DNA from 3 places in the Nonomuraea sp. NPDC050786 genome. Region 3 is predicted to be linked to each of the others. Evidence: riboswitches for the same ligand, from Rfam matches in the RefSeq annotation. Region 3 holds a riboswitch; each other region holds the start of a gene.
The links. Region 3 has a riboswitch for S-adenosylmethionine ahead of AB0H84_RS37085 (aminotransferase class V-fold PLP-dependent enzyme). Riboswitches for the same ligand answer to the same signal wherever they lie in the genome.

Region 1: linked by a shared signal. The riboswitch ahead of thrC (threonine synthase) and the one ahead of AB0H84_RS37085 (aminotransferase class V-fold PLP-dependent enzyme) in region 3 are both predicted to bind S-adenosylmethionine.
Region 2: linked by a shared signal. The riboswitch ahead of AB0H84_RS49855 (GNAT family N-acetyltransferase) and the one ahead of AB0H84_RS37085 (aminotransferase class V-fold PLP-dependent enzyme) in region 3 are both predicted to bind S-adenosylmethionine.

Annotation. Positions count from the first base shown of each region.
Region 1 is NZ_JBFAHJ010000007.1:284,060-288,183, forward strand. It holds gene AB0H84_RS16800 (MoaD/ThiS family protein) at 76-351, opposite strand; gene thrC (threonine synthase) at 376-1,608, opposite strand; SAM riboswitch class I at 1,622-1,763, opposite strand; gene AB0H84_RS16810 (RNA polymerase sigma factor) at 1,843-2,397, opposite strand; gene AB0H84_RS16815 (trehalose-6-phosphate synthase) at 2,429-3,859, shown strand; gene AB0H84_RS16820 (hypothetical protein) at 3,866-4,124, opposite strand, start outside.
Region 2 is NZ_JBFAHJ010000048.1:17,768-21,891, reverse strand. It holds gene AB0H84_RS49860 (helix-turn-helix transcriptional regulator) at 1-923, opposite strand, end outside; SAM riboswitch class I at 1,928-2,027, shown strand; gene AB0H84_RS49855 (GNAT family N-acetyltransferase) at 2,035-3,609, shown strand; gene AB0H84_RS49850 (acyl-CoA synthetase) at 3,606-4,124, opposite strand, start outside.
Region 3 is NZ_JBFAHJ010000026.1:82,315-86,438, forward strand. It holds gene AB0H84_RS37080 (DoxX family protein) at 1-525, shown strand, start outside; gene AB0H84_RS37085 (aminotransferase class V-fold PLP-dependent enzyme) at 530-1,741, opposite strand; SAM riboswitch class IV at 1,863-1,978, opposite strand; gene AB0H84_RS37090 (TerC family protein) at 2,090-2,839, shown strand; gene AB0H84_RS37095 (cytochrome P450) at 2,839-4,032, shown strand; gene AB0H84_RS37100 (SAM-dependent methyltransferase) at 4,016-4,124, opposite strand, start outside.

The DNA.
Region 1 (4,124 bases), on a different contig from region 3:
CATGAAACGTTCATTTGCCCTGGAAAAGCAGAAGGCGCCCACAAGGGGCGCCTTCCAAGATGTGATCTATAGCACTCAGCCGCCGGCGACCGCCGGGATGATAGAGATCTGAGTGCCGTCAGGGGCTGCAGTGTCGAGGCCCTCGGCGAATCGGACGTCCTCTTCCCCAACGTAAACGTTGACGAAACGACGAATCTTGCCCGATTCATCCAGAATTCTCGCGCCGATCCCCGGGTAGTCGGAGTCAAGCTTGATGAGGACGTCACGAAGAGTCGCGCCCTCGCCACTGACTTCCGCGTTACCCCCGGTGTACGTGCGCAGAATGGTGGGAATCCGCACAGTAACGCTCATGGTTAAACTCGCCTTTCCTGGTTGTCAGACAGCCGCGCGGAACGCGTCGAGGGAGGGCCGGATCACGGCCGTGGGCTTGGCGTCGTCGCTGATCGCGTCGAGCGTCTTGAGTCCGTCGCCGGTGTTGAGCACCACGGTCTCGGCCTCGGGATCGAGCCGCCCGCTCTCGGCGAGCTTCTTCAGCACGCCCACGGTCACCCCGCCCGCCGTCTCGGCGAACACGCCCTCGGTCGAGGCCAGCAGCTTGATCGCGGCCACGATCTCGGCGTCGGTGACGTCCTCGACGGCTCCGCCGGTGCGCCGGGCGATGTCCAGCACGTAGGGCCCGTCGGCCGGGTTGCCGATGGCCAGGGACTTGGCGATGGTGTCAGGCTTGACCGGCTGGACGACGTCGTGCCCCGCCTTGTACGCGGTGGAGACCGGCGAGCACCCGGCCGCCTGCGCCCCGAAGATCTTGTACGGCGTGTCCTCGACCAGGCCCAGCTGCACCAGCTCACGGAAGCCCTTGTCGATCTTGGTCAGCTGCGAGCCCGAGGCGATCGGGATGACGATCTGCTGGGGCAGCCGCCACCCGAGCTGCTCGGCGATCTCGTACGCGAGCGTCTTGGAGCCCTCGGCGTAGTACGGCCGCAGGTTGACGTTGACGAACCCCCACTTGTCGCCCAGCGGGTCACCGATCAGCTCGGAGCAGAACCTGTTGACCTCGTCGTACGTGCCGTCGATGCCGATCAGCTTGCCGCCGAACACCCGGGCCATGGCGATCTTGGCAGCCTCGAGATCGGCGGGGATGAACACGCACGCCTCGAGCCCGGCCCGCGCCGCCGCGGCGGTGACCGCGCCCGCGAGATTGCCGGTGGAGGAACAGGAAAGCGTGTGGAAGCCGAAGTTACGCGCCGCCTCGACGGCGATGGCGACCACGCGGTCCTTGAATGAATGAGTGGGGTTGCCCGAGTCGTCCTTCACGTACAGGGACTTGAGACCGAGCGCGCGCCCGAGGTTTCCGGCCTTGACCAGTTTGGTCCATCCCGGGTTCATGTTGGGCTTACTGGCGACATCGACAGGAACGGGGAGCAACGACCGGTAACGCCAGATGTTGCTCGGACCCGACTCGATGTCCGCGCGAGTCACGGTGCCGAAGGAATAGGCCGCTTCGAGCGGCCCGAAACACTCCAGACACGCGAAGCTGGGACCGAGGGGGTAACGCGTACCGCATTCGCGGCAGGACAGACCGACAGCAGGACCAAAGTCGAGCGACATGAAGCGAGGCCTTCCCTCATCTTCGCCCGCGGCCACCTTGACCGCAGACCGGAATTGGCACCTTGTCCCGGTCGGCCTCGCCAGGTCGCGAGCCTCAAGCCGGGAGGGTTGCCGGGGCTTCGCAGGGCCGGTCCCTCCACCCCTCTGGATGAGCAATATTCAGTTGTTGAAAAGGACTCTACCTGGCCAAGGGGCCCAAATGGCCACTTGTCTCATCAGGTGAGATGCGATGTCTCAACGATAGTCCTCCCCCAGCACTCCCTGCACGTATTTCCGCGCCTGGTGAATGCGTGACTTGGCGGTGCCGAGCGGGATGCCGAGCTGCTCGGCCACCTCGTTGTAGTCGAGCTGGACGATGTCGCGCAGCACCAGCGCCTGCGCCAGGTCGGGCTTGTCGGCCTCCAGCGCCTCCATGGCGTCCAGCAGGTCGAGCCGCGATCCGGCGATCACGCTCACCCGCCGCACGTCGGGCTTCTGCATGGGCAGCTCGTCGGAGCTCTGCTCGGCCGCCCTGCGCTTCAGCGACCGGTATGTGGTGCGCGCGCAGTTGGCCGTCACGATGTGGAGCCAGGTGCTGAACCTGGCCCTGCCCTCGAACCGCCCGATGTTGCGGGCCACGGCCAGCAACGTGTCCTGCGAGGCCTCCTCGGCGTCCTGGTGGTAGGGCAAGATCCGGGCGCAGTGACGCATCACATCGGGCTCGATCCGAGCCAGAAGTTCGCCAAGTGCGCGATGATCTCCGGCTGCGGCGGAACGTGCGAGTTCCTCGGTTAGCTCATCAAGCGCCATAGCTGGGATCCTATGGGCGAAGGGAGCCTAGATGAACAGCGTTCTGGTGGCCTCCAACAGAGGACCCGTCTCGTTCACCGTCTCCGACGACGGCGAGCTGACCATGAAACGCGGTGGCGGCGGCCTGGTGTCCGGGCTGTCCGGGGTGGCCAGGAAGGACGGCGTGCTGTGGGTGTGCGCGGCGCTGTCCGACGGCGACCGCAGCGCCGTCCGCCTGGCCCCCGGCGGCCGGATCGACCAGGCCGGCTACGACACCGGCCCGCTCCGCATGCTCGACATCCCGCCCGCCGTCTTCCACCGGGCCTACAACTCCGTGGCCAACTCCACCCTGTGGTTCGTCAACCACCTGCTCTACGACATCCCCAACTCGCCCAACTTCGGCACGAGGTTCGAGCGCGAGTGGGAGTCGTACCGCGACTACAACGGCGCGTTCGCGCTGGCGCTGGCCGAGGAGGCCGGCCACGGCGCCCGCGTGATGGTGCAGGACTACCACCTGACGCTGACCCCGGCGATGCTCCGCGCCGAACGGCCGGACCTGCGCATCGCCCACTTCAGCCACACCCCCTGGGCGCCGCCCGAATACTTCTCCCTGCTGCCCGACGAAGTGGCCGGAGAGGTCCTGGAGGGCATCCTGGGCGCCGATCACGCCGGGTTCCTCACCGACAGGTGGGCGCAGGCGTTCATGGACTGCTGTGAGGCGCTCCTGGGCGCGGAGGCCGACCGCGCCGCCCGCAGCGTCACCTACGAGGGCCGGACCACCCGCATCGGCGTGCACAGCCTGGGCGTGGACGGCGAGGCGCTGTGGGAGCGGGCCTGCGAGCCCGACGTCGAGTCGCACATGGCCGCGCTCAGGGAGGAGGTGGGCGACCGGCGGCTGATCGTCCGCATCGACCGCACCGAGCTGTCGAAGAACATCGTGCGCGGCCTGATCTCCTACCGCGAGTTCCTCGCCGCGCACCCCGAGTGGCACGGGAAGGTGGTGCATCTGGCGTTCGCCTACCCGAGCCGGCACGACCTGCCCGAATACCGGGAGTACACCGCGTCGGTGCAGCGCTGCGCCCAGGAGATCGAGGACGAGTACGCCACCGAAGACTGGGACCCGCTGATCCTCAACGTCAACGACGACTACCCGCGCTCGCTGGCCGCGTACCGGATGGCCGACGTGCTGCTGGTCAACCCCATCCGCGACGGGATGAACCTGGTCGCCAAGGAGGGCCCGATCCTGTCGCCGCGCTGCGCGCTGGTGCTCTCGCGCGAGGCGGGGGCGGCGGCCGAGCTGGGCCCGCACGCGCTGCTGGTGAACCCGTACGACATCAGCGGCACGGCCGCCGCGCTGCACCAGGCGCTCGTCATGCCGGAGGACGAGCGCCGGATGCGGCGCGACAAGCTGCACGCGGCGGCCACCGCCCTGCCGCCGCAGAAGTGGCTCGCGGCCCAGCTCGACGCCCTCGCCGAGATCTAGGAGTGCTCAGTTCCAGTCGGCGTTCTTGAGCGTGTCGGCCAGGCCCGGCGTGTTCCACTGGTCGACGACCAGGATCCTGCTCTTCGGCAGGTACCACTCGCGCTGCGTGAAGCGGGCGTGCACCTTGTTGCCGGAGTAGGAGCGGCACGTGGACCGCCAGGCGTTGTACGCGGCCTTGTGCCCCTCGCCGACCTGGCGCAGGCCCCTCGTCACCTCCGGGCCGATGATCTCGCCCCACTTCGGGTTGAACGGGCAGGGCTGGACG
Region 2 (4,124 bases), on a different contig from region 3:
CGACGTTCGATCGGAAGTCCGCTGGTGTCCAACCTCGGTCCGAGATTTACGGCGACTTGGATGTCCCCCAGTTCGATCGCCGTCGCAACTTCGTGGATGCGGACGTTCGTCGGGCCGAACGCTGTCCACACGTAGTTGGCATCCCTGCCCAGTCGCGCCGCCGACTCCCCCGCTTCGGCAAGGAAGGCCCGCGTTGTCCCTCGGTCATCGTCTCGCGCCGCCGCCATCGAGCCTGCGAGGTACAGCGTGCCGTAAACCGACAACAGTTCAGGTGCGGCGAACGAAAGCCCAGGAGACAGTAGTTCAGCGGCATCCATCGTGAGCTGCTTGGCCGCTCCGTAACGGCCGTTGGACAGCAAGGCGTGCGTCACGGAGCGAAGCAACGAGGCCGTCTTGGTCAGAATGCTGGCAGCAGCGTGATAGACCTGCCCGAGTATGCCCAACGCCGCTAGGCGTGCATCGCTCTCACCGGCACGTGCAGCGTGATGCGCTTCTCCCAATAGTCCTGGGAGAGTCCGTATCACGTAGCTGTATCTGGCCTCTTGATACGCCCGCCACACTTCGGCGAGGGCACGCTCCAGCTCGGTCAGACTCGACGGCTCCGCGTTCTCCATCAGCTCAGCCATCAGCGACAGCTGCCGGTAGTCGGTGATCGCCGCCCGCAGTGCGGGGATGGTGTGGTCTCCGCTCTCATCCGTCCACTCGAAAAGGTGCGGCTCAGCAAGCAGATCACCGAGAGACACATCCAATGCGTTCGCCAACGACTTGATCACTGACAACCGGTCCAAGGTAATGCGCTCGTTCTCGACCTTGCTCAGCCAATCGGTGGTCCGCCCCACCAGCCCGGCCAGTACGTCCTGAGACATCCCCCGCCGTCGCCGGTACCAGGCCACGCGCTGGCCGATGGACAGATCGCTGGTCATTCCCCGCATGCCCTCATCGTCATCGGACGACCACGACAGACCCCGGAATTTCTTTCCGACCTAGCAGCCCACTCGACACATACCGTCACGCTACGTCATCGCCACACGTGATGGGAGGCTGCTCATGCAAGTACCAAGCCCGAACCGTGCTCCTGAGAAGCACGCCGCAGATGCCCTGGCCAACGCACTCGCAGCCCAAGGCATCTCCGCAGACGTCCACGCTGGCTACGGTCTGACCCTGGTATCCGTGTGGGTCGGGCTCGTCGTCTGGTGCGACGGTGAGTGGTTCTGGTGGCGCTCCGGTTGGGACGAGCACCGTAAGCGTGTCATATACGCTCGCCATCCGGCTATCGAGCCATCACGCGCTGCACGGCGTATCGCCTTCCGTTACGCGGATGTCCGAGGGCGTCCTGTACTCGCAGGAGCGCTCGGCGAGCTTGCTTGCCCAGGGGCGGCGGAAGCAAACGCCTCATGAAAGAGTCTCGCGAAAAGCTTGGCTGCCTAGTCAAGATCGTGGCCATGCTGCACAGTCCCGCCTGTACTCGGTCCGTTGGTGAATTGCTGATAGGGCAGCGCGGGACGGTGGCGGATGTCCTACGAGGCGGCATGCTGGCACTGGTGAAACTGAACGGTAACGGGGCCGACCTTCCGGGCGGCGTGCGGCGCTGGCCCGTTCACTGGGACGATCTGCTGGTCTCCCCGATAGAGAGCCGACCGGTCGCCTCTGGCGCCGACTATCGCGTTGGTTTGTCCGGCTCGGGTCGCGAAACGATACAGCACGCAGTGTTGGCAGACACTAAGAAGAGCCTATGCGGAGAGGAGGTCTATCCTCTCCCCATCTGCGGTTGGTCGCTCAGTTTCTCCCCCACGGCCACACGCACGTGCCCGAACTGCGCCGGCCTGGCAGCGCGTGCGGGGACGCTCAGAACAAGCGCTTCCTATGGAAAGGACACCCTCGCGGTGGATTGACGGTGTCCGTCTGTTCAGGCATGATCCTGACTCGTTGATCATCCAGAGGATCTGAGGGACCTGGCCCTGTGACGGTCCGGCAACCTCCCCGGCGGAGCTCCGCGGGAAAGGTGCCAATGCCAGGAACGATGAGGGAGAGCTGATGAGCGTACGGCTTGATGTTCCTGTCCTTGCCGGTGATCTGGTGCGGCTGGAGCCGCTGGCGATGCGACACGCGCCGGATCTCGCGGAGGCGGTCGAGGAGGATCGGTCGTCCTACGGCTTCACACTGGTGCCTCGCGGAGACGAGATAGCCGAGTACCTGGCGGCCCAACTCGTCCGCGACGGGCTGACCCCGTTCGCGCAGGTCCGGCTCACCGACGGCAAGGCGGTGGGCTGCACCGGCCTGTGGGATCCGCGCACGTGGCCGGGGCGGCCGGACCTGCGGGCGATCGAGATCGGCTTCACCTGGCTGGCCGCCTCGGCGCAGGGCACCGGGATCAATGCCGAGGCGAAGCTGTTGCTGCTGTCGTATGCGTTCGACGTGCTCGGCGTCGCTCGGGTCGACCTGAAGACCGACGCCCGCAACCACCGCTGCCGCCGGGTCTTGGAGCGGCTCGGCATCCCCTTCGAGGGCGTGCTGCGCGCCTGGTCCATGTCGTGGGCGCGCGGCGAGGAGGGGAAGGTCCGGGACTCGGCCATGTTCGCCGTGGTCGCACCGAATGGCCTGCCGTCGAACCGGTACTGCGAGCCCGTATCACCGCCGCGAGCTCCCGTTCGCCGGGCCTCTGAGAAGCTTCGGCTGGGTGAGGGTGACCCGGATGTCGCACACCCCGCACACGCCAAACTGGTGACCATGACACATGATGGCGACGCGGGGGTGTCGGGGTCGTTGGCGAGGGTGCTCGCGGACGTGGCGGCCGAGCGAGTGGCTCAGGACGCGAGGTGGGGCATGCAGATCCTGCCGGACGGGACCGGAGACGAGGGGACGGTGGCCGAGTCCGACCGGGTCAGGCGCGAGACGGAGGCGGCGGCTGCGGGCGGGGCGCTCACGTGGAGGCACATCCTGGCGGAGGAGGTGATGGAGGCGTTCGCGGAGACGGATCCCGAACGGTTGCGCGCCGAGCTGATCCAGGTGGCCGCCGTCGCGGTCAAATGGACCCAAGCCCTCGACCGCCGGCCACCTTCAGGCCCGTCATCAGTGGAGAGCGACTCTGGCGGCGCAGCACCGCGAGAGCGCTTCCGGGCCATCGTTGACGTGCACGTGCTCCTCCTCCGCGACATGCACGACGAGTCCGGCGACGGCATCCACGGCGAGACTCACCCCGGCACCCATGTGCTGCTCGGCAGGCGCAAGGGCACCGGCTTCGGGGACGGTCTGTGGCACCTGCCCTCCGGTCACCTCGAGGCGGGGGAGTCGGTCACCGAGGCGGCAGTGCGCGAGGCCAGGGAGGAGCTGGGCGTGGTGATCGACCCGGCCGACCTCGCGTTCGCCCACGTCATGCACCGCGCCCCGGAACGCGTCGGCCTCTTCTTCGCCACCCGCAAGTGGACCGGTGAGCCCTGCAACGCCGAACCGGACAAATGCTCGGAGCTCGCGTGGTGGCCCGTGGACGACCTGCCTCGCGGCGAGATGGTCGACTATCCGGCCGCCGCCATCGCGAACGTCCTGGACGGAGTCCCCTTCGCCCTGCACGAATGGCAGATCGCCGCCGACCTGCTGGACAAGGCCCCTTAGAACGCGTCGCGCAGCTCCCGCTTGAGCACCTTGCCCGAGGCGTTCTTGGGCAGCGCGTCCACGAACACCACCCGCTTGGGCGTCTTGAAGGCCGCCAGCCGCTCCCGCAGGAACGCGATCAGCTCCTCCTCGCTCGCCCCCGCCCCCTCGCGCAGGACCACCGCCGCCGTCACCGCCTCGACCCACTTGTCGTCCGGCACCCCGAACACCGCCGCCTCCGCCACCGCCGGATGCTGGTAGAGGGCCTCCTCCACCTCGCGGCTCGCCACGTTCTCGCCGCCCGACTTGATCATGTCCTTCTTCCTGTCCACCACGGACAGGTAGCCGTCGGCGTCCATGACGCCCAGGTCGCCGCTGTGGAACCAGCCGCCCCTGAACGCCTCCGCGCTCTTGTCCGGGTCGTTCCAGTAGCCGAGCATCGCGTGCGGGCTGCGGTGGACGATCTCGCCGACCACGCCGGGCGGCACGGGCCGGTCCTGGTCGTCGACGATCCGGGTCTCGACGTTCAGCGCGGG
Region 3 (4,124 bases):
GTGGAGACCGTCGGCGGCCTCTTCCTCATCTTCGGCCTGCTGGTACGGCTGATGGCGCTGCTGTTGCTGCTCAACATGCTCGGCGCGATCGCGTTCGTGCACTACGGGCACGGCGTGCTGGCCACCACCGGCGGCTGGGAACTGCCCGGCCTGCTCGGGGCGCTGAGCCTGCTGTTCCTGGCGCTCGGCGGCGGGCGGATCGGGCTCGACGGCCTGTTCAGCGCGAGGTTCCGCAGACGCGGGGAGCGCCGGGCCGCCGAGGAGGAGCTCGCCGCGTACGCTCCGGGCGCGCGCGCTCCGGAGCCCTCGAACGTCACGCCGGTGACCGGCGAGTCCACCAGGCCCGTGCCGTCCCAGGAGGTCACCGGCGAGTCCACCAGGCCCCTGCCGTCGCAGGAGCCGCGCGTGCCCAGGCAGCCCCATGAGCACCGGGCGGGCATGATCGACGACGACGACATGCGGGACATCGACGCCCTGGTCTCCGACGAGCCGCCGCCGCACCACAAGCCCCCGAACAGGGGCTGAGGGGTCAGCGGGCGACGAGCTCCCGGAGGGCCTCGACGAGCCGGTCCACGTGCTCCTCCGTGGTGCCGATGCCGATCGAGGCCCGCACCGCGGAGGCGGTGCCGTCCTCGCAGCCCCCGTCGGATCTTCCCAGCAGGTGCCGGACGAACGGGTGCGCGCAGAACTTCCCGTCGCGCACCCCGATGCCGTACTCGCTGGAGAGCGCCTCGGCGACCTCGCGGGCCGAGTAGCCGTCCACGGTGAACGACACGATGCCGACGCGCGGGTGCTCATCCCCCCACAGCGACAGCTCGCGTACGCCCTCGATCGAGGCCAGCCCGGAGCGCAGCCGGGCGATCAGCCGCTCCTCCTCCCGCACCAGCGCGGTCCAGCCGGTGGCCGTGAGCGCGTCGCAGGCCGCGGCCAGCGCGATGGCGCCCAGCACGTTCGGGGTGCCCGCCTCGTGCCGCGGCTCGGGGTCGTCGTGCCACTCGGTGTCGTCACCCACGGAGCGCACCGCACCCCCGCCCTTGAGGTACGGCTCGCCCTCCGCGAGCCAGTCCCGCCGCCCGACCAGCACCCCGGCGCCGAAGGGCGCGTACAGCTTGTGCCCGGAGAAGGCCACGTAGTCCAGGCCGAGCGCGGTCAGGTTGAGCGGCCGGTGCGGTACGAGCTGGGCGGCGTCCACCAGGATGCGGGCCCCGTGCCGGTGGGCGATGTGGGCCAGGGCGGCGATGGGCCAGAGCTCGCCGGTGACGTTGGAGGCGGCGGTGACCACGAGCAGCTTGGGGCCGTCGATCGCGGCCAGCGCCTCGTCGGCGGCGCGGACGGCCTCGCCGGGGAAGGCGGGCGGGGCCAGCCGTACGGAGTTCTTCCAGGGCAGGAGCGAGGCGTGGTGCTCGGTGTCGAAGACCACGGTGGTCGTGCCGGCGGGCAGGCAGCCGGCCAGGAGGTTCGTGGCGTCGGTGGTGTTGCGGGTGAAGATCACGGCGTCGTCCGGGCGGGCGCCGACGAACGCCCTGACCGTGTGGCGGGCCTGCTCGTAGCGGGCGGTGGTGAGCTGGGAGGCGTAGCCCGCGCCACGGTGGACGCTGGAGTAGGCCGGGAGCGCGGCGGTGACGGCGGCGCTGACCGGCTCGAGACAGGGCGCGCTGGCGGCGTAGTCGAGGTTGGCGTAGCCGACCAGCCTGCCGCCCTTGACCGGCACCTCCAGATCGGCCCCGAGCACTGCGGGGATCGGCCTGCTCGTGACGGGGGAAGCCGCCTCGACGTGCTGGGCGGGGACGGAGTTGAAGATCGTCAAGGTGGACACGGCACATCTCCCTCAGGGTCGTCGGGACCCCTGGAAACAGCCACGGAGCCCGCGCTTGCCCGCCACACCTCGTGACGGACCAGGTCTTCACCCGGGGCACCCCGCCGCGGACGCGAGGGTTGCCGGCCAGCTAGCCGGGGCTTGTCGCTGGCACTCATGACCTACGACCCGCACTATAACCGAAACCTCCCTATGAATCGCAAGTCGCGAACTTCTGCGCCGCGTCACTCGTTGCTACCGGAAATCCCGCCCACGTAGTCATGGAGGTACGCGATGCTGGACTGGGTGACCGACCCACAGATCTGGATCGGCTTCTTCACCCTGGTCGCCCTGGAGATCGTGCTGGGGATCGACAACATCATCTTCATCTCCATCCTGGCCGGGAAACTACCCCCCGAACAGCGCGACAGAGCACGTGTGATGGGCCTCGGCGCCGCCCTGATCACCCGCCTGCTCCTGCTCCTCGGCCTGTCGTGGGTGGTGCAGCTCACCGAGCCGCTCTTCACCGTCCTCGGCCACGAGATATCGGGACGCGACCTGATCCTGCTGCTCGGCGGCCTGTTCCTGCTGGGCAAGAGCGTCACCGAGATCGGCCACAGCATGGACGCCCCCGCGGACAAGGACGGCAAGAAGGCCGCCGCGGCCTCCTTTGCCTCGGTGATCATGCAGATCATGGTGCTGGACATCGTCTTCTCGCTCGACTCCGTCATCACCGCCGTCGGCATGGTGGACCAGCTCGGCGTGATGATCGCGGCGGTCGTGGTGGCGGTGGTGGTGATGCTGTTCGCCTCGGGGCCGATCAGCAGGTTCGTGGACCGGCACCCGAGCATCAAGATGCTGGCGCTGGCGTTCCTGGTGCTCATCGGCGTGGTGCTCATCGCCGAGGGCTTCGGCCAGCACATCCCCAAGGGCTACATCTACTTCGCGATGGCGTTCTCGCTCGTCGTCGAGCTGCTGAACATCCGGGTGCGCAGCAAGCGCGCCCACCTGGAGCAGCAGGATTCCACTTCTAAGATGAAATAGTGCGCTTTGACCCTTGGGATCCGAATTTCGTGGCCCACCCGTACCCCGTGTACGACGAGCTGAGGCGCGAGTCGCCCGTCAGCTACTTCGAGCCGACCGACCAGTGGCTGATCTCGCGCCACGCCGACGTGAACGCCCTGCTCAGGGAGCGCCGCCTGGGCAGGTCCTACCTGCACGTGGCCACGCACGAGGAGTTCGGCAGGCCGCCGGAGCCCGAGTTCCAGGAGCCGTTCTGGCGCGTGATCAGGGCGGGCATGCTCGACGTGGAGCCGCCGGTGCACACCAGGCTGCGCCGGCTGGTCTCCAAGGCGTTCACGCCCCGCATGGTCGAGTCCCTGCGCCCCCGGGTGCGGGCCATCGCCGCGGGCCTGGTGGACGCGTTCGTGGAGAAGGGCGGCGGCGACCTGATCGCCGAGGTGGCCGAGCCGCTCCCGGTGACGGTGATCGCGGAGATGCTCGGCATCCCCGACCAGGACCGCCACCTGCTGCGCCCCTGGTCGGCGGAGATCTGCGGCATGTACGAGCTCAACCCGGCACCCGAGGCCCAGCACACTGCGGTACGTGCGGCGTCGGAGTTCGCCGGCTACCTCAAGACCCTGGCCACGGAGCGGCGCCAGACCCCGGGCGACGACCTGATCAGCGCGCTGGCGGGGATCCCGGAGCTGACCGACGACGAGCTGGTCGGCACGTGCGTGCTGCTGCTCAACGCCGGCCACGAGGCCACCGTGAACGTGACGGGCAACGGCTGGTGGGCGCTGTTCAGGAACCCCTCCGAGCTGGCACGGCTGCGCGAGGACCGCTCGCTGCTGCCCACGGCCGTCGAGGAGCTGATGCGCTGGGACACGCCGCTGCAGATGTTCGAGCGCTGGGTCCTGGAGGACATCGAGGTGCACGGCGTGCAGATCCCGCGCGGGTCGGAGGTGGCGCTGCTGTTCGGGTCGGCCAACCGCGACCCGGCGGTCTTCGACGAGCCGGACCGGTTCGACGTGGGCCGCGCGGACAATCCGCACATCTCCTTCGGCGCCGGCATCCACTTCTGCCTGGGGGCGCCGCTGGCCCGCCTCGAGCTCATCGAGTCCTTCGGCGCGCTGCTGGACCGGGCGGCCACGCTGGAGCTGCGGAGCACGCCGGCCTGGAAGCCCGGTTACATCATCCGGGGGCTGGAGTCACTGGACGTCAGCGCCGCTGGCTGAGCCAGCCGAAGCCGCCGAGGCCGGCCGGATCGATCAGCTCGCCCTCCTCCGAGGCTCTGGCCAGAGCCCGGACGTAGGCCCGCGGATCGGCG